DNA from 4 places in the Streptomyces sp. NPDC048106 genome. Region 1 is predicted to be linked to each of the others. Evidence: riboswitches for the same ligand, from Rfam matches in the RefSeq annotation. Region 1 holds a riboswitch; each other region holds the start of a gene.

Region 1 (7,562 bases):
GAGGTCCGCCGGCGCATCGGCCATCTGCTGCTCGCCCTCGGCGACCGGGCCGCCGCGCACGACACGCTCGCCCGCCTGGTGCTGGACGTGGAACGCCTCGGCGGCCCCGGCCACCCGATGGCCGCCGAGATCCGCCGCACCCTGCACTGGCTGGGCCAGGTGCGCGGCTAGGGCGCGCTTCCGCGCCGGCGGCGGGAACCGCGGCCGGTGATCACGGGCCGAAGCCGAGGGGGCGTGACGGTGCCCGAAGTCGCGGTGAATCGTTGGTCGAATGGGTTGGCCGGAGCACTGCCGCTGCCTACCATCGATCATCGCAAGACTTTGTGCACCGTCGCACAATCTCCCCTTGGAGGTATCCCTTGCACCGCCGCCGTCGCACCGCGCTCGTCCTCACCGCCGCGATCGCCGCCGCGGCACCCCTGCTGACCGCCTGCGGACACGACGCGCACCCGGGCGCGGCGGCCGTCGTCGGCGGACAGCGGATCACCGTCGCGCAGCTCCAGAACAGGGTCGACGAGATCCGTGACGCCCAGCGGGCCGCGGTACCAGACCAGGGCCAGTACCAGCAGGTGCTCGCCGAGACCAGCAGCCTCACCCGCGACACCCTGCACAACATGGTCCTCGACCGGGTGATCCACCGGGCCGCGCAGGACGAGGGCGTCTCGGTCACCCGCAAGGACGTCCAGCAACTGCGCGCCGGCCTGGAACAGCAGGCGGGCGGCGCCAAGGGCCTGCAGACCGCATGGTTGCAGAAGTACGGCATCGCCCCGGCGCACCTGGACGACAACCTCCGCCTCCAACTGGAGGCGCAGAAGCTCGCGGCCCGGCTCGGCACCGACACCACCCAGCCCGCCTTCTGGAAGTCCCTCTCCCAGGCGTCGCAGGAACTGCGCATCGACGTCAACCCGCGCTACGGCACCTGGGACGTGCAGAAGAGCAGCCGGACGGACGCGAAGACGCCGTGGGTGCGGGAGGTCACGGCGGTGTCGGGCGGCGGACCGCTGACGGCGTAGGGCGGGGGCGGGCGCCGCGGTCCGGGCCCGGCAGGGCGTGACAGGGCCCGGAGGGGCCTGACGGGGCGTGCGGGGCCCGGCGGGGCTTGGGCGGTCATACGATCACAGGACTCCTTGGACCCTGTGGACAACCAAATCCGCCCGTCGCGGCGGTGGGTTACTTTCGGATCGTGAACGCATCCAGCCCCGAAGCCACCGGACCCGAAGCGACCGGATCCGAAGCCACCGGTCCCGGCGCCGAGCCCGCCGCCGGCCCCGGCCGCATCGTCCTGCTCACCACCAGCCACCGCGTCGCCCCCGGCCTGCTGTCCTGGCCCGCGTGGCAGGCCCTGCGCGCCGCCGACGCCGTGCTGTGCGCGGACGGCGCACATCCGCAGCTTCCGTATCTGCGGGAGGCCGGCATAGCGGTGGCCGAGTCGGCGCCCACGGCGCAGGAGCTGGTCGACGCCTGCGCGGGCGGGCGGACGGTGGTGGTCGTGGCGACGGGTGAGGGTGAGCCCGCCCTCACCGACGGCCTCGCCCGGCTGGCCGGCTCCGGCCGGGTCCGCATGCCCGCCCTGGAGCTGCTGCCCGCCTCGTACGACCTGCCCGGCGCCCGCCTGCTGGACCTCGTCCAGGTCATGGACCGCATCCGTGTCGAGTGCCCCTGGTCCTCCCGGCAGACCCACGAGGGCCTGGCCAAGTACGGCATCGAGGAGGCGTACGAACTGGTCGAGGCGATCGAGGCCGGCGACCGCGCGGAGCTGCGCGAGGAGCTGGGCGACGTCCTCCTCCAGGTGGTCTTCCACTCCCGGATCGCCGAGGAGCACCCGCAGACGCCGTTCTCGATCGACGACGTGGCCGGCGGCATCGTCGCCAAGCTCATCCGCCGCCATCCCCATGTCTTCGGCGAGGAGACGGCGGAGACCCCGGAAGAGGTCAGGGCGAACTGGCTGCGGGTCAAGGCCGAGGAGAAGCGCCGCACCTCGGTCACCGAGGGCATCCCCCTCGGCCAGCCCGGCCTCGCCCTCGCCGCCAAGCTCGCCTCCCGCGCCCGCATCGGGGGCCTGGACGTCCCCCTGCCCCAGGGCGACGACATCGGCTACGAACTCCTCGCCCTCGCCGCCCGGGCCGAATCCACCGGCACCGACCCGGAGACCGCGCTGCGGGCGGCGGCCCGGGTCTACCGGGACGCGATACGCAGGGCGGAGGGGGTGGACCCGGACCCGGGCGAGGCCGCCGACCGGCGGTGACACGCCCCTCCGCCCGGCCGGATACCGTCGAGGAGTGACCGACCAGCCTCGCCCCGACGACACCGTTCCCGCTGCTCCCGAACTGTTCACCTGGGAGTTCGCCGCCGATCCCTACCCGGCGTACGCCTGGTTGCGTGAGCACGCGCCCGTGCGGCGCACGCGGCTGCCCAGCGGGGTGGAGGCATGGCTGATCACGCGGTACGCGGACGCCCGGCAGGCGCTGGCGGACCAGCGGCTGAGCAAGAACCCGGCGCATCACGACGAGCCCGAGCACGCCAGGGGCAAGACCGGCATCCCGGGTGAGCGCAAGGCCGAGCTGATGACGCACCTGCTGAACATCGACCCGCCGGACCACACCCGGCTGCGCCGGCTGGTCAGCAAGGCGTTCACGCCCCGCCGCGTCGCCGAGTTCGGGCACCGGGTGCAGGAGCTGACCGACCACCTCATCGACCAGTTCGCCGAGCGCGGTTCCGCCGACCTCATCCACGAGTTCGCCTTCCCGCTGCCCATCTACGCCATCTGCGACCTGCTCGGCGTCCCGCGCGAGGACCAGGACGACTTCCGGGACTGGGCGGGCATGATGATCCGGCACGGCGGAGGGCCCCGGGGCGGGGTCGCGCGGTCGGTGAAGAAGATGCGCGGCTACCTCGCCGAACTGATCCACAAGAAGCGCGAGGCGCTGCCCGCCGAGCCCGCGCCCGGCGAGGACCTGATCTCCGGCCTCATCCGCGCCTCCGATCACGGCGAGCACCTCACCGAGAACGAGGCCGCGGCGATGGCCTTCATCCTCCTCTTCGCCGGCTTCGAGACCACCGTCAACCTCATCGGCAACGGCACCTACGCCCTGCTCACCCACCCCGACCAGCGCCACCGCTTCCAGGACGCCCTCGCCCGCGGCGAGGACGACCTGCTGGCGAGCGGCGTGGAGGAACTGCTGCGCTTCGACGGGCCCGTGGAGCTGGCCACCTGGCGGTTCGCCACCGAGCCGCTCACCATCGGCGGGCAGGAGATCGCGCCCGGCGACCCGGTGCTCGTCGTGCTGGCCGCCGCCGACCGGGACCCGGAGCGGTTCGCCGACCCGGACGTGCTGGACCTCGGCAGGCGGGACAACCAGCATCTCGGCTACGGACACGGCATCCACTACTGCCTGGGTGCCCCGCTCGCCCGCCTGGAGGGCCAGACCGCGCTGGCCACGCTGCTGACGCGGCTGCCCGACCTGCGGCTCGCCGCCGACCCGGCCGAGCTGCGCTGGCGCGGCGGGCTCATCATGCGGGGCCTGCGCACACTGCCGGTGGAGTTCACCCCGCCCGGTCAGTAGTCGAGGCCCGCGAACCAGTCGCCCCGGCCGCCCGGGGTCAGGTCGAGCAGGTGCCAGACGGGGCTGAGGAGGTCGATGCCACGCTGGTCGATGTCCTCGGCCATCCGGGGGTGCGCGGAGTAGAAGTGGCGGACCGTGCCGTCCGCGTCCCGGGTGAGGACGGAGATGGTCGAGTCCTGGACGCCGTCCTCGTCCTCGCTGCCCAGGTCGTACTTGAAGGTGCTGTCCCCGGCGCTGAGCAGCCGCAGCCGGGACCAGCCGCGGGCGCGCGCGTGCCGGCGCAGGGCGGCCGGGTCGGCGGCGGCCACGACCACCAGGTCGGCGTTCCGGGCGACATGGCGGGCGACGCCGTCGAAGCCGTCGAGCCACAGGGTGCACATCGGACAGGGATCGGTCTGCCGTTTGCCGTACATGAAGTGGTAGACGAGCAGCGGCCGCTCCGGGCCGCCGGTGAACAACTCGCCCAGCGCGACCTCGCGGACGGGCGTGTCGCCCGCGTCGAGGCGGGCGGGGCCCTCCAGGAAGACGTACTCGCCGACCTCGGCCCCCGGCGGCAGCGACCGGCGCAGTGCCGCGACCCGTTCGCGTTGCCGCATCAGCTCGATCTCGGCGCCGCGCAGTTCCTCGCGGGCGGCGAGGTACTCCGCGGACTCACCGTGCAACCGGGTGTGCCGCATCGGGTGTCCTCCTGGATGAAAAGCCCTCCGGAACAGGTCGGTTCCATGGTTCCGGGCACCGGGTGCGCCCGGGGTGAGGCGCCGCCGTTCCCGACGGGTGAAAAGGTGTGTGACGGAGCGGAGGAGGAACATCCGTCTCTGTGATCTTCACGTGATCCGCGCGGCATGAACTTGTGACAAGTCATCGGGTGCCGATACGTTCACCCCTCAGCGTGGCGGCCCGGCACCATCCGCCGCGCCGGCCCCAGCAGTCGCACGAAAGGCTTCCGCATGATCTCCGGGAACGGTCGTCACCGCCGCCCCCGTCAGGCTCCGGCCCTCCTCGTCGCGGCCGGCGTGACCGGCTCGGCCATCGCTATCCCGCTGCTCGGCGCCACCGGCGCCCACGCGGCCGACGCCACCACCTGGGACAAGATCGCCGAGTGCGAGAGCGGCGGCTCCTGGAGCGCCGACACCGGCAACGGTTATTACGGCGGTCTCCAGATATCCCAGGAGGACTGGGTCCAGTACGGCGGCACCCGGTACGCCTCCTCCGCCGACCAGGCCAGCCGCTCGCAGCAGATCGCCGTGGCCGAGCGGATCCTCAAGGACAAGGGCACCCTGCCCTGGGCCACCTGCGCCCTGCTGTCCGGGCTGACCTCGAACTCCGGTTCGGTGGACGTCGATCCGGGTGTCAGCGGCACCGGCGGCGGCCAGGACGGCGGCACCACCGGCTCGTCCGGCCTGCCGGACCCCTCCTCCTCGGCCGGCTCGCAGGGCGGCGACCAGGCGGGCACCGGCTCCGGCAGCGCCTCCACCACCGACCCGTCCGACTCCTCGAACCCCACCGACCCCTCCGGCTCCCCGGCCCACGGCTCCGGCAAGCAGACCGGCAGGCACGCGAGCCCGACCCAGGGCCGGCCCACCGGCGCCCCCGAGACCGGCGTCCCCACCCCGGACCCGTCCGACTCCTCCTACCCGGCCGACCCCTCCGCCCCGGCCACGCCGTCCGCCCCGGCCGGCACCGCCCAGGCGCCCGCTCCGTCCACCGGCACCCCGGACGACGCCCAGCAGAGCGTCGGTTCCTGGGACCTGGTCGACACCGGAGCCCTCGGCGTCGGACGCCATCGCGGCGACAACGGGGACGAAAGCGCGGCAAACGGGCAGAACGGCTCGTCCGCCGGGCGGCACGCGTCCCGCGAGGGGGACACCTACACCGTCCGCGGCGGCGACTCGCTGAGCGCCATCGCCGACTCCCTTGACGTCGACGGCGGATGGCACGCGCTCTATGCCGCGAACAAGAAGGTCGTAGGCGCCGACCCGAACCACATCACCGCCGGTCAGACCCTGAAAGTCAGTGACGAAACGGGCGCGGAACAGGGCTAGTTGACGCCCTATTTGATCGCTAAATGTCCGTTTTGGCGAAAGTGTGGGATGAGTCTCAGAAGCCCTGATCGTCTTTGAAATTCCGCGGATCACGTGGCTACGGTCAAGGCCGCTCGTCACCACGGGCCCCGGCCGCCGCAACGCCGAATCCTGCCAGCGGCTGCCCGGGAACAGTCGTCGCGTCAAGCGCCGCAGGCAGGAGCGGGGGACCCAAGGTAAGTGCCGGGCCCGGCAGTTGATGCCGGACCGGCTTGGGGTGAAGCCACGCCTCCGGACGGAGGGGTGGCCGGGCAACTCAACCGGCCCGAACCCGACAGCTCACCTCGTAGGCGTCGGTGAGGGGATCGTTCCATGCTGTTTTCCGGCAAGGGCAAGCACCGTCGTCCGTTCAAGGCCGTCCGCGTCGTCACGCTGGCCGGTGTCGCCGGCGCCGCCCCGCTGATGGCGTCCGGCAGCGCCTCCGCCGCCACCGCCTCCCAGTGGGACGCGGTCGCCCAGTGCGAGGCCGGCGGCAACTGGTCCATCAACACCGGCAACGGTTACTACGGCGGTCTGCAGTTCTCCGCCTCGACCTGGGCCGCGTACGGCGGCACCGCCTACGCCTCGACCGCCGACAAGGCCACCAAGCCGCAGCAGATAGCCATCGCCGAGAAGGTCCTCGCCGCGCAGGGCAAGGGCGCCTGGCCGGTCTGCGGCACGGGCCTGACCAGCACCCCGTACGGCGGCTCCGCCGCGTCGGCCGCCACGCCGGACAGCGCGTCGAAGAGCACCGCCACCCGCTCCACGGACCAGCAGGCCGCCACCCGCTCCACCGAGCGCACCGCCCCGGCCAAGTCCACGAGCAAGACCGTCACCACCCCGACCGGTGAGAAGGTCAAGAAGGGCGACGGCGAGTACAAGGTCGTCAAGGGCGACACCCTCAGCTCCATCGCGGCCGAGCGCCACGTGGCCGGCGGCTGGAAGAAGCTGTTCGAGCTGAACAAGGACATCGTCGCCAACGCCGACCTCATCTACCCGGGCCAGCAGCTCCACCTGAAGTAGCCGTCCGGTCCGGCCGCCGGGCCGTACGGCCCCGCTCACAGCCGCCCCGGCCCGCCGGACCCGCCAGGGGGCGGCCCCCGGCGGACTCGGTGAGAGTCCGCTCCGCCCCCACCCCGAGGCCCGCCCCCACGGCCCTGGGGCCCGCACCCCCCATGCGGCCCCCGGGACCCGGGCCCGATCCCCGTCCCCACGGGCTCCCCGTTCCGGCGCGTTTTCCCCCGTTCGCGCCGGGACGGGGTCTTTCGTTTTCCCGTACTTCAGCGAGGTCTCATCCCGAACCCCTTTGTTCCGGCGGTGAACAATGGGTACCGTTTCCCTGCGTCCCCGTCGCCCACCAGACGGTCGGTCGGTGGCCGGCGACCCCGGGACGGTTAGGCTCTAGTCGCAAGGCACAGCCGCAAGGCAGGCCGCCCCGCACTTCCAGCGTCACATCCAAGAAGGAGATGCTCGTGCCGTCCATCGACGTCGTCGTAGCCCGGGAAATCCTGGACTCCCGAGGCAACCCCACGGTCGAGGTCGAGGTCGGCCTCGACGACGGCAGCACCGGTCGTGCCGCCGTCCCGTCCGGCGCCTCCACCGGTGCCTTCGAGGCCATCGAGCTGCGCGACGGTGACCCCAACCGCTACCTGGGCAAGGGTGTCGAGAAGGCCGTCCTCGCCGTCATCGAGCAGATCGGCCCGGAGCTGGTCGGCTACGACGCCACCGAGCAGCGGCTGATCGACCAGGCCATGTTCGACCTGGACGCCACCGACAACAAGGGCTCCCTCGGCGCCAACGCCATCCTCGGCGTCTCGCTGGCCGTCGCGCACGCCGCCTCCGAGGCGTCCGACCTGCCGCTCTTCCGCTACCTGGGCGGCCCCAACGCGCACCTGCTGCCGGTGCCGATGATGAACATCCTGAACGGCGGCTCGCACGC
Region 2 (7,562 bases), on a different contig from region 1:
TAGAGCTGCTCCAGGACGGCCTCGGGCACGAAGCCGTTCTTGATCTCGATGACCAGGCGCAGCCCGTGCTCGCGGTCGGTGAGGTCCTTGACGTCGGCGATGCCCTGGACCTTCTTCGCGTTGACCAGGTCCTTGATCTTCGCGATGACCTTCTCGGGGCCGACCGTGAACGGCAGTTCGGTGACCACCAGGCCCTTGCGGCGGGCCGTCACCGGCTCGACCGAGACCGTCGCGCGCATCTTGAAGGTGCCCCGGCCGGTCGCGTACGCGTCCCGGATGCCGTCCAGGCCGACGATCCGGCCGCCGGTGGGCAGGTCCGGGCCGGGGACGTGCTTCATCAGCGCGTCCAGGTCCGCGTTCGGATTCCTGACCAGGTGGCGGGCGGCGGCCACGACCTCGCGCAGGTTGTGCGGCGGCATGTTGGTCGCCATGCCGACCGCGATCCCCGAGGAGCCGTTGACCAGCAGGTTCGGGAAGGCGGCGGGCAGGGCCACCGGCTCCTGCTCCTGGCCGTCGTAGTTCGGCGCGAAGTCGACCGTGTCCTCGTCGATCGACTCGGTCATCAGGCTGGTGGCCTCGGCCATCCGGCACTCGGTGTACCGCATGGCGGCCGGCGGGTCGTCATTGCCGAGCGAGCCGAAGTTGCCGTGGCCGTCGACCAGGGGCAGCCGCATGGAGAAGGGCTGGGCCATGCGCACCAGGGCGTCGTAGATCGACGCGTCGCCGTGCGGGTGCAGCTTGCCCATGACCTCGCCGACGACACGCGCGCACTTCACGTAGCCGCGGTCGGGGCGCACGCCCATCTCGTTCATCTGGTAGACGATCCGGCGGTGCACCGGCTTGAGGCCGTCACGGGCGTCCGGCAGGGCGCGCGAGTAGATGACCGAGTACGCGTACTCAAGGTAGGAGCCACGCATCTCGTCCACGACGTCGATGTCGAGGATCTTCTCCTCGTACGAATCGTCGGGCGGCGGGGTCTTCGTGCTGCGGCGGGCCATCGCTGCCGGCTCCTCCTGATCTGGTCGCTCGCCTTCGGGGCGCGCACCCTTCGGCTCGCTCGTGCTGAAGCGGTTGACGGATCTGTCGCGGACCATTGTGGACCGGGGTACTGACAACCCGGACCGGCGCCCCGGACGATCACCGGATGCGGGGTCCGAGGCAGGCTACGCGATCCGCTGTGGGCGTACGCGCCGCGGGAACTTCGCCGGGGCCCCGCACGCGTTGCATACAGTGGCAGGAACGGCAGGAAAACCGCGGTTTCCACTAACCGCCTCCGCTCGCGAAGGGACGTACATGCCCATGGGTCACACGACCACAGCCGAGGCAGGCTCCGGGGGCCTGACAGCGACCGAGCACCGCTTGGCCAACGGTCTGCGCGTGGTGCTCTCCGAGGACCACCTGACCCCGGTGGCGGCGGTCTGCCTCTGGTACGACGTCGGCTCCCGCCACGAGGTCAAGGGTCGCACCGGCCTGGCTCACCTTTTCGAGCACCTGATGTTCCAGGGCTCCGGGCAGGTCAAGGGCAACGGCCACTTCGAACTGGTGCAGGGCGCCGGCGGCTCGCTCAACGGCACCACCAGCTTCGAGCGCACCAACTACTTCGAGACCATGCCCGCCCACCAGCTCGAGCTCGCGCTCTGGCTGGAGGCCGACCGCATGGGCTCCCTGCTGACCGCGCTGGACGACGAGTCCATGGAGAACCAGCGCGACGTCGTCAAGAACGAGCGCCGCCAGCGCTACGACAACGTCCCCTACGGCACCGCCTTCGAGAAGCTGACCGCCCTGTCGTACCCCGAGGGCCACCCCTACCACCACACGCCGATCGGCTCCATGGCGGACCTGGACGCGGCCACCCTGGAGGACGCCCGCCAGTTCTTCCGTACCTACTACGCGCCGAACAACGCGGTGCTCTCCGTGGTCGGCGACATCGACCCCGAGCAGACCCTCGCCTGGATCGAGAAGTACTTCGGCACCATCCCGGCCCACGACGGCAAGCCCGCGCCCCGTGACGGCACCCTGCCCGACGTCATCGGCGGGCAGCTGCGCGAGGTCGTCGTCGAGGAGGTCCCGGCGCGCGCCCTGATGGCCGCCTACCGGCTGCCGCAGGACGGCACGCGCGCGTGCGACGCGGCCGACCTCGCCCTGACCGTCCTCGGCGGCGGCGAGTCCTCCCGGCTGTACAACCGGCTGGTGCGGCGCGACCGCACGGCCGTCGCGGCCGGCTTCGGCCTGCTGCGCCTGGCCGGCGCGCCCTCCATGGGCTGGCTGGACGTGAAGACCTCCGGCGACGTCGAGGTGCCGGTCATCGAGACCGCCATCGACGAGGAGCTGGCCCGGTTCGCCGAGGAGGGCCCCACCCCCGAGGAGATGGAGCGCGCCCAGGCCCAGTTGGAGCGCGAGTGGCTGGACCGGCTCGGCACCGTCGCGGGCCGCGCCGACGAACTGTGCCGCTACGCCGTCCTGTTCGGCGACCCGCAGCTCGCCCTCAACGCCGTGCACCGCATCCTGGAGGTGACCCCCGAGGAGGTCCGGGAGGTCGCCAAGGCCCGGCTGCGCCCCGACAACCGCGCGGTCCTGGTCTACGAGCCGAAGTCCCCGCAGGCCGTCGAGGACGCCGACGTGCCCGAGGACCCGGAGTCGGAGGCCACCGTAGAGGCCGGAAACGAGAACGAGGAGACGGCCAAGTGACCGAGCAGCTCGCCACCATGGACTTCCACCCCCAGCCGCAGGCCGGCGAGGCGAAGCCGTGGGCCTTCCCGGCCCCCGAGCGCGCCGCGCTCGACAACGGCCTGACCGTGCTGCGCTGTCATCGCCCCGGTCAGCAGGTCGTCGCCGTCGAGGTGCTCCTGGACGCCCCCCTGGAGGCCGAGCCGGCCGGCCTGGACGGCGTCGCCACCATCATGGCGCGAGCCTTCTCCGAGGGCACCGACAAGCACTCCGCCGAGGAGTTCGCCGCCGAGCTGGAGCGCGCGGGCGCCACCCTCGACGCGCACGCCGACCACCCCGGCGTCCGGCTGAGCCTGGAGGTCCCCGCCTCGCGTCTGACCAAGGGCCTCGGCCTGCTCGCCGACGCGCTGCGCGCCCCCGCCTTCGCCGGCAGCGAGGTCGAGCGGCTGGTCCGCAACCGCCTGGACGAGATTCCGCACGAGCTGGCCAGCCCCGCCCGCCGGGCCGCCAAGGAACTCTCCAAGGAGCTGTTCCCGGCGTCCACGCGCATGTCCCGGCCGCGCCAGGGCACCGAGGAGACGGTCGAGAAGATCGACGCGGTCGCCGTGCGCGCCTTCTACGACCGTCACGTGCGCCCCGCCACGGCCACCGCGGTCGTGGTCGGCGACCTGACCGGCATCGACGTGGACGCGCTGCTCGGCGAGACCCTGGGCGCCTGGACCGGCACCCCGGGCGAGCCCCGGCCGGTGCCCGCGGTGACGGCCGACGACACCGGACGCGTGGTCATCGTGGACCGGCCCGGCGCCGTCCAGACGCAGCTGCTCATCGGCCGCGTCGGCGCGGACCGGCACGACCGGGTGTGGCCCGCCCAGGTGCTCGGCACCTACTGCCTGGGCGGCACCCTCACCTCCCGCCTGGACCGCGTCCTGCGCGAGGAGAAGGGCTACACCTACGGTGTGCGCGCGTTCGGGCAGGTGCTCCGCTCCGGCCCGGGCGGCAACGGCGCCTCCATGCTCGCCATCAGCGGCTCCGTGGACACCCCCAACACCGGTCCGGCGCTCGACGACCTGTGGAAGGTGCTGCGCACCCTCGCGGCGGAGGGCCTGACCGACGCCGAGCGGGACGTCGCCGTGCAGAACCTCGTCGGCGTCGCGCCGCTGAAGTACGAGACCGCGGCGGCCGTCGCGGGCACGCTCGCCGACCAGGTGGAGCAGCACCTGCCCGACGACTTCCAGGCGACGCTCTACCGGCAACTGGCCGCGACGGGCACCGTGGAGGCCACCGCGGCGGTCGTCAACGCCTTCCCGGTGGACCGCCTGGTGACCGTCCTGGTCGGTGACGCCGCGCAGATCAAGGCACCGGTCGAGGCGCTGGGCATCGGCGAGGTCACCGTGGTGGCCGCCGAGTAACGGCACCTACGGGCAGGCCCCTTGCGGGGTGGGGCCCTGACGGCCTACGGGTCGTCAGGGCCCCACTTTGTTCCACTCTCTCCTCAGGATGTCCGAATTGATACGGAGGTTGCCTGTCTGCCCTGTGGGATGCGCTACAAAAGCCGCGTTCCGTTTGAGGATTGAGAGCCGGTCCGCTTAGCGTCGTCCGGGTTGTCCGTCGGGCAGTGCGCCGCAGCCGCGGCACCGGACAGCCATCGCCGAGTCCCCGAGGCGCGAGCCAGGGGAGCCGGGGACCCACCGTCCCCTGGGGTGAATCGGGCATCCGCGCGAGACGTGCGGGCCCGTAGGAGACCTTCCTGCTCCGAACCCGTCAGCTAACCCGGTAGGCGAGAGGGAAGGAAAGGACAGCCACACGCATGGCGTTCATGTGCGCCACCGGGAAGCACCGCAAGCCCGGCCGGGTCAAGCGAACCACCGTTCACGCGGCCGGAGTCGCGGCCCTCACGACCACCGGCGTCATCGGCACCCTCGCCGCGTCCCCGGCGCTCGCCGCCGAGAAAACCGCCGAGCAGACCGGCCTCACCCCCGTGCTCGCCGCGACCGACGACCTCGCCGAGCACATCGACGCCCAGGCCACCGCCCAGCAGCGGATCGCCGAGCACCAGGCGGCCGAGAAGGCCGCCGCCGAGCGCGCGAAGGAGGCGCGCCAGGCCAGGGCCCGGGCCGCCCGCGAGGCCGAGCGCAAGCGGCTGAACACCTTCGTCGCCCCGATCGCGCACTCCTACGTGTCCACCGGCTACATGGCCAGCAGCTCTCTGTGGTCCTCCGGCTCCCACACCGGTATCGACTTCCACGCGGCGACCGGCACCTCCGTGCACGCGGTCGGCGTCGGCACCGTCGTCTCCACCGGCTGGGGCGGGGCGTACGGCAACGAGATCGTGATCCGCATGGCCGACGGCATGTACACCCAGTACGGCCATCTGTCCTCCATCGGCGTCACGGTGGGCCAGCAGGTCGCCGCGGGCCAGCAGATCGCCCTGTCCGGCGCGACCGGCAACGTCACCGGCCCGCACCTGCACTTCGAGGCGCGCACCAGCCCCGACTACGGCTCCGACGTCGACCCCGTGGCCTACCTCCGCAACCACGGCGTGGACGTCTGACCGACCCCGCACGGCATCGAAAGCCCCGGCCACTGAGCCGGGGCTTTCGCCATTCCACGGCCGTCGCCGCCGGAATCTGTCCAAAAAATATCCATGATTCCGGTCCGCCGTCGGAAATTCCGGCCCGGTGGAATAGAGTCACGGAAAAGACGCGTCCGTCGTCGGCGTCGTGTCGCGGGTATTAAGGCGGAGGTCGGTCATGCGTATTCCGGCGCACTCGGTGTGCACGGCGATCCGGGACGACATCGTCACCGGCGCCCTCGAACGCGGCGGCCGCCTCACCGAGGAGGTGCTCGCCCGCCGCTACGGCGTCTCGCGCGTCCCCGTGCGCGAGGCCCTGCGCACCCTGGAGGCGGAGGGCTTCGTGGTGACGCGCCGGCACGCGGGCGCCTGCGTGGCCGAGCCGACCGAGCAGGAGGCCGCCGACCTGCTGGAGATGCGCCTGCTCCTGGAGCCGCTGGGGGCCGCGCGGGCCGCCCGGCGCCGCACCGAGGCGCATCTGAAGGTGCTGCGAGGCCTGGTCCGGCTGGGGCAGGAGCGCGCCAGGACGGGCGGCGGCGAGGACCTGCGCGCCCTGAACGGCTGGTTCCACGAGACGCTGGCCCAGTCCTGCGGCAGCCCCTCACTGACCTCGACACTCACCCAGCTGCGCCACAAGATCGCCTGGATGTACACGGTGGACGCGCCGCCGGACCTGGTCGGCGCGTGGGCGGAGCACGGCGCGATCGTGGACGCGGTGGCACGCGGCGACGACGAGCGCGCCCGCGCGGTGACCGCGCTGCACACCCAGCGCACGACGGCCGCGCACCGGCTGCGGATCCCCGGCGCCGCGGAACGCCCGGGTATCTCGCAACATACCGTAAACATGTCCGGTGCACGGTGTTAACACGGGTGCCGTATACAAAGTGGGGGGATATTCAGCGGGTGGCCATTTCCCTATTTCCCGGCTGCCGTGAATTCCATGTCCCGGTGAATTCCGCGGTACCCCGAAAGTGCCGAGGCGGCGCAGTCCGGCGGGGCCCGGCGCGATTTTCCGGTCCAGGGCACCCCGTAAACCCTCCCGCCCGCCGCGGTGACACTGACGGTCACGGCGTCCGGCAAGGACCCGGCGGCCAGCCGGAGTTGACGGCCACCGCCGCGTGAAGCGCCCGCCGGGCCGGCCGGACAGTCCGGCCGGCCCGGCGGGCGCTCGGGGCTCAGACGGTCTCGGGCAGCTCTTCCAGGCCCTCGGCGACCAGCTTGGCCAGCCGGTCGAGGGCGGCGTCCGCGCCCTCGGCGTCGGAGGTGAGCACGATCTCCTCGCCGCCCTGGGCGCCCAGGCCCAGCACGCCCAGCATGGAGGCCGCGTTGACCGGGGTGCCGCCGGACTTGCTGATCGTCACCGGGATGCCTGCGGCCGTGGCGGCCCGGACGAAGATGGAGGCGGGGCGGGCGTGAAGACCCTCGGCCCAGCCGACGTTGACGCGGCGCTCAGCCATGTGTTGCTGCCCTTCACTGTTCAGGGTTGTCTAGACCAGTCTTCCATATCGTGAAGCGGGCCAGAAGAGGGGCTCGCGCCCCCTCCGCCGTGCTCCACAGACTGCCCCGCGCCGTTGCCGGACGCGAGCCGTACCCTGGGGCCCATGCGAACCTCGGCGGAACCGCAGGGCCGGTACGACTACCCCGCGCACTGGGAGGCGGACGTGGTCCTGCGGGACGGAGGTACCGCCCGCATTCGGCCCATCACCGTCGACGACGCCGACCATCTGGTCCACTTCTACGAGCAGGTCTCGGACGAGTCCAAGTACTACCGCTTCTTCGCCCCCTACCCCCGGCTGTCCGCCAAGGACGTCCACCGCTTCACGCACCACGACTTCGTGGACCGGGTGGGTCTCGCGGCCACCGTGGGCGGCGAGTTCATCGCGACCGTGCGCTACGACCGCATCGGGGCCGGCGGCGCGCCCGCGTCCGGCCCCGCCGACGAGGCCGAGGTCGCCTTCCTGGTGCAGGACGCCCACCAGGGCCGGGGAGTCGCCTCCGCCCTGCTGGAGCACATCGCGGCCGTCGCCCGGGAGCGGGGCATCCGCCGCTTCGCCGCCGAGGTGCTGCCCGCCAACACCAAGATGATCAAGGTGTTCACGGACGCCGGGTACACCCAGAAACGCAGCTTCGAGGACGGCGTCGTACGCCTGGAGCTGGACCTCGAACCCACGGACCGCGCCCTCGCCGTGCAGTACGCGCGGGAGCAGCGCGCCGAGGCCCGCTCGGTGCAGCGGCTCCTCGCGCCCGGCTCCGTCGCGGTCATCGGCGTCGGCCGCGCGCCCGGCGGGGTGGGCCGCAGCGTCCTGGCCAACATCAGGGACGC
Region 3 (7,562 bases), on a different contig from region 1:
ACGCCATAGGGAAGGTTGTGCGGACCGAAGGGGTCGCCCTCGGGGACGTCGAAGGGGGGCATGGGGTACTGCCTCGCTCTCATCCAGGCCATGCATGGCGATGCGTTCCATGTGGTCAGGCCACACGTTACGGCCGGGATACCGGTCTTGGGCAGTGGCCAGGGGGTTGCCACCGTAGTGCCTCAAGAGTTCGTAATGTCCGAATAGCTGCTTCGGCGGCGGCAGTTCCGGCCCGGCGGCCTTCCGGGAACGGGGACGCGGCGCGCAAGTACGGGGAATGGCACGGGAGTCGGTGGAGGGCGCGGGTCCGTATTCTCTGATCATGGCACCCTCCCCCGCGTACGCACTGATCGCCACCGACCTGGACGGGACGCTGCTGCGCGGCGACGACACCGTCTCCGAGCGCACGCTGACCGCGCTCGCGCGGGCGACGCGGGCCGGGGCCCGGCACCTGGTGGTCACCGGCCGCCCGGCTCCCAGAGTGCGCCCCCTGCTGGCCGCCCTCGGCAGTACGGGGCTCGCGGTGTGCGGACAGGGCGCGCAGGTCTACGACGCCGGGACCGGCCGTCTGGTGTCGTCGGTCCGGCTGGACCGGGAGCTGGCCGAGACCGCGCTCGGCAAGATCGAGGCCGAGGTGGGCCAGGTGTTCGCGGCCGTCGACCAGGACGGCACGGACGGGCTCACCCTGATCGAGCCCGGCTACCGGATGCCTCACCCGACCCTGCCCGCGGTCCGGGTGGCCCGGCGCGCCGAGCTGTGGCGGGCGCCGATCAGCAAGGTGCTGCTGCGCCATGCCGCCCTCTCGGACGACGAGTTGGCGGCGGTGGCGCGCTCGGTGGTGGGCTCGCTGGCCACGGTCACCATGTCGGGGCCCGGGACCGTGGAGCTCCAGCCGTGCGGGGTGACCAAGGCGACCGGCCTCGCGCTGGCCGCCGAGCGGCTCGGGGTCCCCGCGGAACGGGCCCTGGCCTTCGGCGACATGCCCAACGACATCCCGATGTTCCGCTGGGCGGCGCACGGGATCGCGATGGCGAACGCCCACCCCGAGCTGAAGGCGGTCGCCGACGAGGTCACGACGTCGAACGAGGACGACGGCATCGCCGTCGTCCTCGAAAGGCTGTTCCCGGCCGGGTGACCGGGAACAGCGGTGGTGCCACGGGCTTCCACGGCTCACGCCGTTGCGGCCCGGGGCCGGTCAGTAGGCGCCGAAGACGTTGTCGATCGAGCCGTACCGGTGGGCGGCGTAGTTGCAGGCGGCGGTGATGTTGGCGACCGGGTCGTAGATGTTGAACGAGGTTCCGGCCACGTGGTACGCGTTGAAGGTCGGGTCGATCACCTGGAGCAGACCCTTGGACGGTATGCCCTTGGCCGCGTTGGAGTCCCACAGGTTGATGGCGTTCGGGTTGCCCGAGGACTCCCGGATGATGTTCCGGTAGATGCCGTTGTAGGAGCCCGGGATGCCCTTCTCGGCCATGATCGCGCGGGACTCGCGGATCCAGCCGTCGAGGTTGTTCGGGTACCCGGCGGGGGTGGTGGCGGCCGAGGTGGTGCCGGTGGCGGCGGACGCGGTGGCGGCGCCCACGAGCGGCATGGCGAGCACGGCGGCGCCGGTGCCGGCGACGGCGATCAGACGGACGAGACGGTTGGCACGGGTGCGGCGCGGCTGAACGGCAGCAGGCATGGGGTGTTCCTCTCCTACGCCTGCGAGGTGAGCTGTCGGGTTCGGGCGGGGAGGTGCCCGGCCGCGCCTGGTGAGAGGCGTGGCTATACCCCAGCCGTCCCGGTGCGAACACGCGGTTCGGCGACTTACCTGGGTCCCCCGCTCCTGCCGTACGAATGAGTTCGTCGATGGGTTTACAGGCGGCGGCAGGATTAGGCGTCCGCCTGATGGGTCGGGAACGTATGCGAGAGCACATGTCGGGAACAAGTGCCAGATTGATACATCGCGGCATTTGACCTTGATCATCAGCCTATGGGGTACTTGATCCTTTGCGACTGCCAACGCTCAACTCGCTTGCCGCGCAAGGCGGGAAGGGGTGTTGGCGGGCGTTCGTCGGGAAGGCGTTCGGGTGACCCAACTCACGAAATGGCAAACTACGTTAAATCGGGCATAGGGGATTCGTCCCTCGGTGGGGTGGAGTCGGTACTCCGCTCACCTCTGGGGTCGCGACGAAGTTCCAGATTTCCTGTTAAGTCAATAAATGTCTGTTGCCATCATCCGATCAGAGGTATGTCGGCCATGATCCGATACCGCCCAGGCTGGACGGGTGGGCGCTATCGGTGATCGAAACCGGACCGGATACGCTGACTTGAGTGATGGCAGCGACCTATCGACAAACCGCGTAATCGCCAGCAGACACCAGCAGACAGGAGACCCCTCGTGACCGTCGTCGGGCCGTTCGGGCTGAGCGTGCGGGACCAGGCTCTCGAAGCCGATGTCCAGGCCGGATTGGCGGCTGTCGAGGAAGGCCTGCTAGAGGCCACGAAGAGCGAGGTCCCGTTCATCACGGGGGCCGCCCAGCACCTCGTACGGGCCGGCGGGAAGCGTTTCAGGCCGCTGCTCGTGATGCTCGCGGCGCAGTTCGGCGACCCCTACGCGCCCGGTGTGGTGCCGTCGGCCGTGGTCGTGGAGCTGACCCACCTGGCCACGCTGTACCACGACGACGTCATGGACGAGGCCGCCGTACGCCGGGGCGTGGACAGCGCCAACACCCGCTGGGGCAACTCCGTCGCGGTGCTCACCGGCGACTTCCTCTTCGCCCGCGCCTCCCAGATCCTCGCCGACCTCGGCCCCGAGGCGGTCCGGGTCCAGGCCCTCGCGTTCGAACGCCTGGTCACCGGCCAGATCCTGGAGACCGCCGGCCCCTCCGACGGCCGCGACCCGGTCGAGCACTACCTCGACGTGCTCGGCGGCAAGACGGGCTCGCTGGTCGCGGTGTCCTGCCGGTTCGGCGCGATGATGTCCGGCGCCGACGAGACGGTCGTGGACGTGCTCACCCAGTACGGCGAGCGGCTCGGCGTGGCCTTCCAGCTCGCCGACGACGTCCTGGACATCGCCTCCGAGTCCCGCGAGTCCGGCAAGACCCCCGGCACCGACCTGCGCGAGGGCATCCCGACCCTGCCCGTCCTGCGACTGCGCGAGCGGGCCGCCCGGCTCGGCCTGCCCGAGGACCTCGCCCTGTGCGAGCTGCTGGACTCCGACCTCAGCGACGACGCCCGGCTCGCCGAGGCCCTGGCCACGCTGCGCGCCCACCCCGCCCTGGAACAGGCCCGCCGGGACACCGTGCGGTACGCGGAGGAGGCGCGCGCCGCGCTCGCGCCGCTGCGGGAGTGCGACGCCAAGGTGGCACTGATGGAGCTGTGCGACGCGGTGGTCCACCGGGCAGGTTGACCGGCGGTGACCGGCACCCGTTCGGCGCCCACCGGATGGCCGTACCCGGACGCCTGCCGCATCCTGCCCGTAGGGATGCGTTCGAGCCCCTGTCGCACCCCTAGGGGTGCCCCGTGCGTGTCATACCGCAGTCGTACGCCGAGTTGGCTCCGTGGTCTGACGATTCCTCACCGCGGATTTGGTCGTATGGACACCACGGACATCACCAATCCTCACCGATTCGGGTGAGAATGGCGGCTCGGGTGGACCAACGTGAGGGCAGCCGCCGCCGACGACGGAGGTAAGGCACACATGGCACCGTACGAATCCGACGACGCAGTGGGCGCCGCGCGGGACGAGGAGACACGCTCGGGCCGGCGCAAGGCCGCGCGGTACGCCGTCCCGGTCGCGGTGGTGGGGGTGGCCGCGGCCACCATCGGGCTGGTCCCGGCGCTCGCCGACTCCGGCGACCCCGACCTGCCCAAGGTCACCGCGCAGCAGCTCATCGACAAGATCGCCAAGTCGGACGTGCAGCAGCTGTCCGGCACCGTGAAGATCAGCACCGACCTCGGCCTGCCCGACCTCGGCGGCCTGGAGAGCGGCCTCGCCTCCGGCCTGACCCAGGGCTCCGGCTCCGGCTCCGCGGCCGACCCGCGGTCCCGGCTGACCGAGCTGGTCTCCGGCACGCACACCCTGCGGGTCGCGGCCGACGGCCCGGACCGGCAGAAGCTGTCGCTCCTGGAGCAGGGCTCCGAGTACAGCGTCATCCACAACGGCAAGGACGTCTGGGGCTACGACAGCAAGAGCGGCCAGGTCTCCCACGGCACCGAGGCCGCCGCGGGCAAGGACCGCCGGGCCGAGCCCCCGGCCACGCCCGGGGACTTCGCCGAGCAGGCGCTGAAGGCGGTGGACGACACCACGTCGGTGACCGTCGACGGCACCGCCCAGGTCGCCGGGCACGACGCCTACAAGCTGCTGATCAAGCCCCGGCAGTCCGGCACCACGGTCGGCGCGATCAGCATCGCCGTCGACGCGAAGACCGGCATGCCGCTGAAGTTCACGCTGACCCCGAGGAGCGGCGGCGCCGCCGTGCTCGACGCGGGCTTCACCGAGGTCTCCTTCGCCCGGCCCGCCGCCTCGACGTTCGACTTCACCCCGCCGAAGGGCGCGAAGGTCACCGAACAGAAGGACGGAAAGGGCCCGGACGAGGGCGCCGCGAAGCCCGGCTCGGGCAAGGGCCTGGAGGGCGAGGGCGCCAAGGGCCTGGAGGGCACCAAGGGCGCGTCCGGCGGCACCGTCCTCGGCAAGGGCTGGACCTCCATCGCCACCTTCGACACCGGTGCCAAGGGCGGCCTGCCCACCGGTGCCAAGGGCAGTGACCTCGGCGGCGTCCTCGGCTCGCTGGGCGACAAGGTCTCCGGCAAGTTCGGCAAGGGCACGGTCTTCTCCACCCGCCTGATCAACGCCCTGATCACCGACGACGGCAAGGTCTACGCCGGCGCGGTCACCAAGGACGCGCTGGTGAAGGCGGCGAACGCGGGCAAGTAAGCGGTACCGAGTCGAGGGGGGAAGCCGATGGACCCGGTCCGGCCCGGGGCGGCGGACGGCGTGATCGCCACGCGCGGCCTCACCAAGCGCTACCGGGGCGGACAACTCGCCGTGGACGGTCTCGACCTGACCGTCCCCGCGGGCAGCGTCTTCGGCTTCCTCGGCCCGAACGGCTCGGGCAAGACCACCACCATCCGCATGCTGATGGGACTGATCGAGCCGACCTCCGGCACGGCCCACGTCCTGGGCCTGCCCATGCCGGGGGCCGCCCGCACCGTCCTGCCGCAGGTCGGGGCGCTCATCGAGGGCCCCGCCCTGTACGGCCACCTCTCCGGCCGGGACAACCTGCTGCGCTACGACGCCGCCGACCCGACCGCCGACCCACGCACCCGGCACGCCCGGGTCGCCGGCGCGCTCGACCGGGTGGGCCTCGCGGCCGCCGCGGGCAAGCGGGCGAAGGCGTACTCGCTCGGCATGAAGCAGCGCCTGGGCCTGGCCGCCGCGCTGCTGCGGCCCCGTCGGCTGCTGGTCCTGGACGAGCCGACCAACGGCCTGGACCCGCAGGGCATGCGCGAGATCCGCGGCCTGATCAGGGAACTGGCCGCCGACGGCACCACCGTCTTCCTCTCCTCCCACCTCCTCGACGAGATCGAGCAGGTGTGCACCCACGCGGCCGTGATGGCCCACGGCCGGCTCCTCGCCCAGGGCGCGACGGCCGACCTCGCGGCCGGGGCGCGCGACCGACTGGTGGTGACCACCCCGGATCCGGCGGAAGCCGCCCGGGTGCTGAAGGAGCGGGGCGCCACGGACGTCACCGCCGACGGCGACCGGGTCACCGGCGAGCCGCCGGCCCAGGACCTCGCCGAGGTGAACGCGGCCCTGGTCGCGGCGGGCGTCCGGGTGCGGGGGTTCACCCTCCGGCGGGCTTCCCTGGAGGACGCGTTCATGGCGCTGACCGGAGAGGGTTTCGATGTCGCGGGCTGACACAGGGGCCGCGACCGCCGAGCGGCGGCCCCACCCCCTCTGGACCCTGGGCCTCCTGCGCAGCGAACTGCTCACCACACTGCGCCGCCGGCGCACCCTCGTGCTGCTCGGGGTGCTGGCGGCGGTGCCGGTGCTCGCCGGGGCCGTGGTGAAGGTCCGGACGCGGGGCGGCGGCGGGGACGCCACCGGCGCGGCCGGACCCGCCTTCCTCGGCCAGGTCACCCACAACGGCCTGTTCCTGGTGTTCACCGCGCTGGCCGCGACGCTCCCGTTCTTCCTGCCGATGGCGATCGGGGTCGTCGCGGGCGACGCGATCGCGGGCGAGGCCGACGCGGGCACCCTGCGCTACCTCCTGGTCGCCCCGGCCGGCCGGACCCGCCTGCTGCTCGTCAAGTACGCGACGGTCGTGGCGTTCTGCCTGCTGGCCACGCTGGTGATCGCCGCCTCCGCGCTGCTGGTCGGCGCGCTGCTCTTCCCGCTCGGCGACCTGATGACGATCTCCGGCACCACCATCGGCTTCACCGACGGCCTCCTGCGGGCCCTGCTGATCGCGCTGGTGGTGGCCGCGTCCCTGGTCGGCGTGGCGTCCCTCGGCCTCTTCGTCTCCACCCTCACCAGCAGCGGCATCGCGGCGATGGCGGCGACCGTCGGACTGGTCGTCACCGCCCAGATCCTCGACCAGTTCCCCCAGTTGCACGCCGTGCGGCCGTACCTCTTCTCCCACTACTGGCTGTCCTTCGCCGACTTGCTGCGCGACCCCGTCTACTGGCACGACCTCAGCCGCGGCCTCGGCCTCCAGGCCCTGTACGCGGCGGTGTTCGGGTCGGCGGCCTGGGCGCGGTTCACCACGAAGGACATCACCACGTAGCCGAACCGGCCACCGCCAGCAGCAGTTCCTCGCGTCCGGGCGCCGCCACGAGCTGCACCCCCACCGGGCATCCGTCGCTGCCGAGCCCCGCCGGGAGGCTGAGCGCCGGGTGCCCGCTGAGGTTGAACGCCCAGGTGAGGGCGGTGGAGTAACGGTTTCCCGGGCCGTCGTGGCCGTGGGCTGGGCAGGGCGTGGTGGGGGTCAGCAGGAGGTCGGCGCGGCGGAAGAGGGCGGCGAGGCGGCGGTCGTTGGCGGCGCGGACGCGTTCGGCCGTACGGAGGGCACGGTCGCGGTCGCCGTTGCCGTTACTGCCGTCGCCGTCGCCGTCGCCGTCGCCGTCGGCGCGCAGGGCGAGCCAGGCGGGGGCCGGGTCTTCGAGGCGCGGGGGCGGGCCGGGCAGGAGTCGTACGGCTCCCACGGCGGCGAGCCGGCGGGCGGCGGCGTGGGCGAGCGCGACGGGCTCGGGGTCGGGGTCGGCGAAGCCGAGGTCGGGCGACCACAGGGCGGTGGGCACGCGGGCCCCGGGGGCGCCGGGCGCTTCCGGCGTCTCGGTCCGCCCGGTCATCACCCGCCAGTACGCCTCCGCGTCCGCGACGCACCGGGCCAGGACACCGGGCGCCGCGAGCCCCGTGCGGTCGGCGGACGGGAACCGCCCGTTGGTCGCCTTCAGCCCGACCACCCCGCACCACGCGGCCGGGATCCGCACCGACCCCGCCCCGTCGGTGCCGGTGGCCAGCGGCACGAGCCCGGCGGCCACGGCAGCGGCCGAACCCGCCGAGGAACCGCCGGGCG
Region 4 (7,562 bases), on a different contig from region 1:
GCTGACCAGCACGCCGTGGGCGATCGCCCTCGGGCTGCTGCTGGGCGGCGCGGTCGGCAATCTGACCGACCGGCTCTTCCGCTCGCCGGGCGGGATGCGGGGCGCGGTGGTCGACTTCGTCTCGGTGCGCGACTTCAGCGTCATGAACCTCGCCGACTGGGCGATCACCTGCGGCGGCGTCCTGATCGTCGTCCTGTCCCTCTTCGGGCACGAACTGGCCGACGCGCGCCTCCCCCGGGAGCAGACCGGCTGACGACGGGGCCGCACACTTGAGCCGATGAGCACCGAGCGAGCCTTCCCCGAGTCCGCGCCGTACCCGTACGTGCTGCTGTCCGCCGCCGTCTCCCTCGACGGCTGCCTGGACGACACCGGCCCCGAGCGGCTGCTGCTGTCCGGCCCGGCCGACTTCGACCGGGTCGACGCGGTACGGGCCTGGGCCGACGCCCTGCTGGTCGGCGCCGGCACGATCCGCGCCGACAACCCCCGTCTGCTGGTCGGCTCCGCCGAGCGCCGCGCGGCCCGCCGCGCGCAGGGCAGGCCGGAGTACCCGCTGAAGGTCACCGTCACGGAGACCGGCGACCTCGACCCCGAGGCCCGCTTCTGGCACACGGGCGGCGACAAGCTCGTCTACACGACCGACGAGGGTGCCGCGCGGGCCGCCCGCCTCCTCGGTGATTCCGCCGAGGTCGTCCCGCTCGGCCCGGAGCTGGACTGGCGGGCCCTGCTCGGCCATCTGCGCGCGGTGCGCGGGGTCGGCCGGCTGATGGTGGAGGGCGGCGCCGCCGTGCACACCCAGCTCCTCCAGCAGGGCCTCGCCGACGAGCTCCAGCTCGTGGTCGCCCCGCTGATCGTGGGCGATCCGGCCGCACCGCGGCTGTTCGGCGCCGGCCGCTACCAGGAGGGACGGCTGCGGCTCGTCGAGTCCCGCCGGATCGAGGACGTCGTGCTCATGCGCTACGAGCCCACCGCGCCCGGCGCCGGCCCGGTGCCCACCGCCGCCGACCGGCACTGGCTGCGCACCGCCTGTGAGCTGGCCGCGCTGTGCCCGCCCTCGCGGACGGCCTTCAGCGTCGGCGCGGTCGTGGTCGCCGCCGACGGCACCGAGCTGGCCCGCGGCCACTCCCGCGAGGGCGGGGACCCGGTGGCGCACGCGGAGGAGGCGGCGCTGGCCAAGACCGACCCCGCCGACCCGCGGCTGCCAGGCGCCACCGTCTACAGCAGCCTGGAGCCCTGCGCCCGCCGCGCCTCCCGCCCCGCGCCCTGCGCCGAGCTGATCCTGCGGGCGGGGGTGCGCCGGGTGGTGACCGCCTGGCGGGAGCCGGACACGTTCGTCGTGGCGGCCGACGGCACGGGGGTGCTGGTGGGCGGGGGCGCCGAGGTCGTCGTGCTGCCCGAGTACGAGGCCCTGGCCAAGGCCCCGAACCGGCACCTGCTGGGCTGAGCGGCGGTCCCGTCGTAACCGATGTGCTTTCTGCCCTGGTGATGGCGTACAGTAGAGACATCGCCGCGGGGTGGAGCAGCTCGGTAGCTCGCTGGGCTCATAACCCAGAGGTCGCAGGTTCAAATCCTGTCCCCGCTACTGAAGACTCAGGGCCGGAATCCAGTTCTTGGATTCCGGCCCTGAGTGTTTGCCGGCTCTGGTTTTCCGGCCCTCGACAGGGGGGTTACCCCCAGTGACCGAGCGACCGCCGTGCGCATAACATCTGAGTCACCGTCAAAAACTCGATGGTTAGTGAACCGGGGTCAACTCGCCCGGTTTGACGGCGTCCTGGGCGTTAAGTCCCCCGGTCGGAGCGTTAATGATCAAGCCGAGCGGCTTGGAAAGTTCCCTCTGGGTCTATTAACGTTCGATAACGCAGCGCGGTCGTCCCAGCCGTCACCCGAGGCGGCTCCGTGCGCACGCGCCGAATCCCGCGAGGGAACCGGGGAACCACCACTTTGGGGTGAATCACGCGGAAATCGTCGTGAACTCAGCGAGTCCACGAGCGGTCCACGCGCGTAGGAGACCTTCCTGCTCCGAACCCGTCAGCTAACCCGGTAGGCGGCGGAAGGAAAGGAGCACGCCTCCGTGGCGTCCAACCGGCCTGCCCCAGAAGCCCCGTTCGTGCCCGCTCAGCGCGAACCCGAGTCGTTCGGCTACGGCCCCGGCCCCGACGGCGACGGCCCCTGGGAGGAGTGGAACCCCACCGAGGAGTCCGTCGCTCCGGTCCGCGGCCGACACCGCGTCGCCAAGCAGCGCGGCGGCTTCGCCCGCAGCTCCACCGTCCTCGGCGTCGGTGTGATCGCGGCGGTCGGCGCGGGCGGCATCGCCAGCGCCAACACCGGCAAGCCGCCGGTCTCCATCTCGATGCCGGACCTGCACAAGGTCTCGGTGCCGCACCTGTCCACCGTCGAGCACCTCTTCGGCGACGACTCCACCGACGCGCCCAAGGCGCAGACCGCCACCGCGCTCACCGACCTCGGGCAGACCACCGAGGGCAGCGAGAACACCGGCGCCGGCGAGGCCCTGCGCAACCGGATCATGGCCCAGGCCGAGCAGCAGCAGGGCCAGGCCGACAGCAAGGCCACCGCCGCGATGGTCGCCGCCGCCCAGCAGCAGACCGACGAGGCGGCCGCCAAGGCGGAGAAGGAGGCCGCCGACAAGGCCGCCGCCGCCAAGGCGAAGGCGGAGGCCGACGCCAAGAAGGCGGCCGAGGCCAAGCGGCTGGCCGAGCTGGCCAAGCAGTACACGCTGCCGGTCGTCTCGTACACGATCACCGGCACCTTCGGGCAGCCCGGCGCCATGTGGTCCTCCGGCTACCACACCGGCCTCGACTTCGCCGCGCCCACCGGCACCCTGATCAAGGCCGTGCACGGCGGCACCATCACCCAGGCCGGCTGGGCCGGCGCCTACGGCTACCGCACCGTCCTCACCCTGGACGACGGCACCGAGCTGTGGTTCTGCCACCAGTCCTCGATCAACGTCTCGGTCGGCCAGAAGGTCACCACCGGCGAGGTCATCGGCCGCGTCGGCGCCACCGGCAACGTCACCGGGCCGCACCTGCACCTGGAGGTCCACCCGAACGGGCAGGCCACCGCCATCGACCCGGCGCCCTGGCTGCGCGACAAGGGCCTCACCCCCTGACGTAACCCGCACGGAGCAAGCGCACCGGCGGCGGAACGCGATCATCCGCCGCCGGTGTTGAATGCGGGGCATGACTTCTCTGCGCACACTCGGCTCTTCCGACCTCCAGGTCTCCCCGCTCTGCCTGGGCGGCAACGTCTTCGGCTGGACCGCCGACGAGCAGACCTCCCACGCCGTCCTGGACGCGTACACGGCCGGGGGCGGCAACTTCATCGACACCGCCGACTCCTACAGCGCCTGGATCGAGGGCAACCAGGGCGGCGAGTCCGAGACCGTCATCGGCAAGTGGGTCAAGGCCCGCGGCAACCGCTCCGACGTCGTCATCGCCACCAAGGTCAGCCAGCACCCGCGGTACCAGGGCCTGTCCGCGGACAACATCAAGGCCGCCGCCGACGCCTCCCTGGCCCGGCTGGGCACCGACTACATCGACCTCTACTACACCCACTTCGACCAGCCCGACGTGCCGGTCGAGGAGATCATCGGCGCACTGGACCAGCTGGTGCGGGCCGGCAAGGTCCGGCAGATCGCCGCGTCCAACATCAGCGCCGAGCGGCTCAAGGAGTCCCTGGACTTCTCCACCCGCGAGGGCCTGGCCCGCTACGTGGCCCTCCAGCCGCACTACAACCTGGTCTCCCGCGACACCTACGAGGGCCCGCTCCAGGACCTCGCCGCCCGCGAGGGACTGGCCACCGTGCCGTACTTCGCGCTCGCCTCGGGCTTCCTGACCGGCAAGTACCGGCCCGGCACGAAGGTGGACAGCGCGCGCGCCGGCCGGGCCGCGGACTACGCGGAGTCCGAGCGCGGCCAGAGGGTCCTCGCCGCCCTCGACGAGATCGCCGCCGCGCACGACGCCCAGCACGCCACCGTCGCCCTCGCCTGGCTGGCCGCCCAGCCGACCGTCACCGCCCCGATCGCCTCGGCCCGCACCCTGGAGCAGCTCCCGCCGCTGCTGGCCGTCGCCGACCTGAAGCTGACGGACGACGAGCTGAAGAAGCTGACGGACGCGTCGGCGTAAGCCGCGTCCGGCACGGGCGTCACGCCCGGTACGGGTTGTACGGGTACGGCGCCGCCGCCGGGTAGCCGTACCCGTGCCCCGGCCCCTGCGGGTGGCCGTACCCATGTCCCGGGCCCTGCGGATAGCCGTACCCCGGTCCCGGCACGTACGCGTGCCCGTACGGCGCCGCTGCCCACGCCATCGGGACGACGGGGGCCGCGGTGCGGGCCGCGTACTCCAGGGCGGGCCGGGCGGCCTCCCGGCGCTGCCACAGCTCCTCCAGCAGCTCCCGCTCGCGTACGGCGAAGTCCGCGCCCGCCCGGCCGCGGCGGCCCCGTTGCCGCAGGAGCGCGAGGGCGGTGGCGTGGGTCTCGTACTGGGCCACCGCGCGTGCCGTGGGGCGGCCGGCGTGGTGGCGGGCGTAGTCGCGGGCCATGCGGCGGGCGCGCATCGAGCCGAGCGCGAAGGGTTCGGCCGGCCCCAGCCAGCCGGCCAGCACATACGCCGGCAGCTCCTCGCGCACCGTGCGCAGCTCCCGCTGCCGGGTCCAGATCGCGAGCCAGGTCAGCAGCCCGAACGCGGGCAGCATGAAGGCGCCGTAGACGGCGAGGAACCCGTACTGGCCGAAGCTGGCGGAGCCGTTCCACAGGGCGTGCATGCACATCGCGAGCAGCAGTCCGCCGAGCGGCACCAGCAGGCGCCGGGCGCGCCCGCGGGGCCCGTACAGCGCGGCGAGGCCGAAGCCGATGCCGGTGCAGGTGGTGAACAGGGGGTGCGCGAACGGGGACATCACGATGCGCACGAAGAAGGTGGCGGCGGTGACGGAGACGACGCCGTGGCCGCCGGTGACCTGGTCGGCGCCGAAGGCGGTGCCCAGGTAGAGGATGTTCTCGGTGAACGCGAACCCGGTGGCGGTGATCCCGGCTATCACCATCCCGTCCACGATCCCGGTGAACTCGCGCCTGCGGAAGAGGAAGACGAGCAGGACGGCCGCGGCCTTGGCGGACTCCTCGACGATCGGGGCTATCACGGTGGCGCCGAGGGTGTTGGCGCCCGCCGGGTCCGCGGTCGAGGTGGCTATCCACTTGGTCGCGAAGCTGTTGGCGACGATGGCTATGAGCGCCGCCGCGAACGCGCCCCAGCAGAACGCGAACACCAGGTTCCGCCAGGCGAAGGGCGCCACCCGGTCCAGCCAGCGGAACGCGGTGACCAGCCAGGGCACCGGCAGCACCGCGAGACCGAGGCCCACCAGGAACCCCTCGGTGCCGGTCTCCTTGCGCACCAGCGCCAGGATGACCAGGCCGGACATGGCCAGCAGCGTGATCAGCGCGCCGTACCGCACCCAGGGCAGCTGCCACCAGCGCGGGTGGCGGAGCGCAACGTCACCGGGGTTCGGCGGGTACGTCGGGTACACAGAACTGGTGGCCACGGCATCGACCCTAACGGTGGCGGGACGAGGGGCTGGAGCGGTTTACCGGCGGCGGAAGAGAAGATCGTTCACGACATGTCCCTTGTCCAGTCCTTGTCCCTCGAAACGGGTCAGCGGCCGGAACTCGGGCCGGGGCGCGAAACCGCCGTCGGCCTGCGTGTTCTCGAAGCAGGGGTGGGCGGTGAGCACGTCGAGCATCTGCTCGGCGTACGGCTCCCAGTCGGTCGCGCAGTGCACCAGCGCGCCGGGCCTGAGCCGGGTCGCGGCGAGGTCGAGGAACTCGGGCTGGATCAGCCGCCGCTTGTGGTGGCGCTTCTTGGGCCAGGGGTCCGGGAAGTAGACCCGCAGCCCGTCGAGCGCGTCCGGGCGGAGCATCTCGCGCAGCAGGATGATCGCGTCCCCGTTGCCCACCCGGACGTTGTCCAGGCCGTTCTGCTCGGCCAGGTTCAGGAGATTGCCCTGGCCGGGGGTGTGCACATCGACCGCGAGCACATTGGTGCCGGGGTCCGCGGCGGCCATCCGCGCGGTCGCCTCGCCCATGCCGAAGCCGATCTCCAGGACCACCGGACGGTCGTTGCCGAACAGCTCGGCGAGGTCGAGCACCCGCTGTCCGTCGATGTCCAGGCCCCACGTGGGCCACAGCCGCCGCAGGGCGTCGCCCTGCCCGGCCGTCACCCGGCTGCGGCGCGGCTGGAAGCTGCGGATCCGCCGCTCGAAGTGCGACCCGGCGGGATCGGCCCGCGGGCCGTCCGGGAACCGCGGCTCGCCCTTGGCCCGGGTGTGCGGCAGGGCGGCGCCGGAGGCGGCCGGGGCCGGCTCGGGCGGGGCTTCGGAGGTGTTCAGCGCATCAGACACAGTACGAACGAGTCTACGGGCGCGGCGCCCGTACACCCTCGCCGCCGACCGCCGCCAGCATCTCCAGCGCCCGGCGCGCGACCTCCCGGCCGATGGGCAGCGACGCGGTGGCCGCCGGGGACGGCGCGTTCAGCACGTGCACCGCGCGGGGGCCCTCCTTGATCAGGAAGTCGTCCACCAGCGTTCCGTCCCGCAGCACGGCCTGCGCACGCACTCCGGCCGGCGCCGGCACCAGGTCGTCGGCCTCGGCCGCGGGCAGCAGCCTGCGCACCGCCTCCAGGAACGCCCGCTTCGACAGGGAGCGGTGCAGCTCACCCGCGCCGTACCGCCAGTGCCGCCGCGCTATCGCCCACGAGCCGGGCCACGCGGCGGTGCCGGCCAGCTCCCGGGGCCGTACGACATGCCAGCCGTACCCCTCACGGGCCAGCGCCGGTACCGCGTTGGGGCCGATGTGCACGCCGCCGTCGACGCCCCGGGTCAGGTGCACGCCGAGGAAGGGGAACGCCGGGTCCGGCACCGGGTACACCAGCCCGCGCACCAGCTCGGGCCGCGCCAGCTCGTAGTACTCCCCGCGGAACGGCACGATCCGCACCCCGGGTTCGTCCCCGGTCAGCCGGGCCAGCTCGTCGCAGTAGAGCCCGGCGCAGTTCACCAGCACCCGGCCGCGGACGACGTCCCCGGCGGCGGTGCGCACGGCCACGCCCCGCTCGGGGCGCCGGTCCACCCGGACGACCCGCGCGCCGTAGCGGATGTCGGCGCCGGAGGCCAGGGCGAGCTGCCGGGCGACCCCCACGTAGTCGCACACCCCCGTGGTGCCGACGTGTATCGCGGCCAGTCCGCGCACCTCCGGCTCGTACTCGGCGATCTGCGCGGGGCCCAGCTCGCGCACCGGGATCCCGTTCTCCCGGCCGCGCTGGACCAGGGCGTGCAGGCGGGGCAGCTCGGCGCGCTCGGTGGCGACGATCAGCTTGCCGGTGACGGCGTGCTCGATGCCGTACTCGGCGCAGAACTTGACCATCTCGGCCGCGCCCCGCACCGCGTACCGCGCCTTGAGCGAGCCCGGGCGGTAGTAGATCCCGCTGTGGACGACCCCGCTGTTGCGCCCCGTCTGGTGCCGGGCGGGCCCCGGCTCCTTCTCCAGCACGGTCACCCGGGTCCCC

The links. Region 1 has a riboswitch for cyclic di-AMP ahead of AB0927_RS10560 (transglycosylase family protein). Riboswitches for the same ligand answer to the same signal wherever they lie in the genome.
Positions count from the first base shown of each region.
Region 2: another riboswitch for cyclic di-AMP. It lies ahead of AB0927_RS19055 (M23 family metallopeptidase); the one in region 1 lies ahead of AB0927_RS10560 (transglycosylase family protein).
Region 3: another riboswitch for cyclic di-AMP. It lies ahead of AB0927_RS18840 (transglycosylase SLT domain-containing protein); the one in region 1 lies ahead of AB0927_RS10560 (transglycosylase family protein).
Region 4: another riboswitch for cyclic di-AMP. It lies ahead of AB0927_RS07760 (M23 family metallopeptidase); the one in region 1 lies ahead of AB0927_RS10560 (transglycosylase family protein).

Region 1 is NZ_JBEZND010000008.1:70,485-78,046, reverse strand. It holds gene AB0927_RS10590 (protein kinase) at 1-171, shown strand, start outside; gene AB0927_RS10585 (SurA N-terminal domain-containing protein) at 360-1,013, shown strand; gene AB0927_RS10580 (nucleoside triphosphate pyrophosphohydrolase) at 1,277-2,245, shown strand; gene AB0927_RS10575 (cytochrome P450) at 2,280-3,563, shown strand; gene AB0927_RS10570 (DUF899 family protein) at 3,557-4,240, opposite strand; gene AB0927_RS10565 (transglycosylase family protein) at 4,511-5,605, shown strand; cyclic di-AMP (ydaO/yuaA leader) riboswitch at 5,783-5,952, shown strand; gene AB0927_RS10560 (transglycosylase family protein) at 5,957-6,646, shown strand; gene eno (phosphopyruvate hydratase) at 7,090-7,562, shown strand, end outside.
Region 2 is NZ_JBEZND010000017.1:37,047-44,608, reverse strand. It holds gene AB0927_RS19070 (DNA topoisomerase IV subunit A) at 1-998, opposite strand, end outside; gene AB0927_RS19065 (pitrilysin family protein) at 1,294-2,688, shown strand; gene AB0927_RS19060 (pitrilysin family protein) at 2,706-4,076, shown strand; cyclic di-AMP (ydaO/yuaA leader) riboswitch at 4,304-4,462, shown strand; gene AB0927_RS19055 (M23 family metallopeptidase) at 4,475-5,218, shown strand; gene AB0927_RS19050 (GntR family transcriptional regulator) at 5,418-6,104, shown strand; gene AB0927_RS19045 (HPr family phosphocarrier protein) at 6,415-6,696, opposite strand; gene AB0927_RS19040 (GNAT family N-acetyltransferase) at 6,841-7,562, shown strand, end outside.
Region 3 is NZ_JBEZND010000016.1:150,394-157,955, forward strand. It holds gene fahA (fumarylacetoacetase) at 1-62, opposite strand, end outside; gene AB0927_RS18835 (HAD family hydrolase) at 323-1,135, shown strand; gene AB0927_RS18840 (transglycosylase SLT domain-containing protein) at 1,196-1,681, opposite strand; cyclic di-AMP (ydaO/yuaA leader) riboswitch at 1,686-1,858, opposite strand; gene AB0927_RS18845 (polyprenyl synthetase family protein) at 2,381-3,391, shown strand; gene AB0927_RS18850 (DUF2092 domain-containing protein) at 3,683-4,918, shown strand; gene AB0927_RS18855 (ABC transporter ATP-binding protein) at 4,946-5,902, shown strand; gene AB0927_RS18860 (ABC transporter permease) at 5,889-6,770, shown strand; gene AB0927_RS18865 (amidase) at 6,760-7,562, opposite strand, start outside.
Region 4 is NZ_JBEZND010000006.1:14,080-21,641, reverse strand. It holds gene lspA (signal peptidase II) at 1-253, shown strand, start outside; gene AB0927_RS07770 (dihydrofolate reductase family protein) at 278-1,441, shown strand; tRNA gene AB0927_RS07765 (tRNA-Met) at 1,506-1,579, shown strand; cyclic di-AMP (ydaO/yuaA leader) riboswitch at 1,893-2,061, shown strand; gene AB0927_RS07760 (M23 family metallopeptidase) at 2,069-3,124, shown strand; gene AB0927_RS07755 (aldo/keto reductase) at 3,195-4,139, shown strand; gene AB0927_RS07750 (PrsW family glutamic-type intramembrane protease) at 4,159-5,547, opposite strand; gene trmB (tRNA (guanosine(46)-N7)-methyltransferase TrmB) at 5,590-6,390, opposite strand; gene lhgO (L-2-hydroxyglutarate oxidase) at 6,416-7,562, opposite strand, start outside.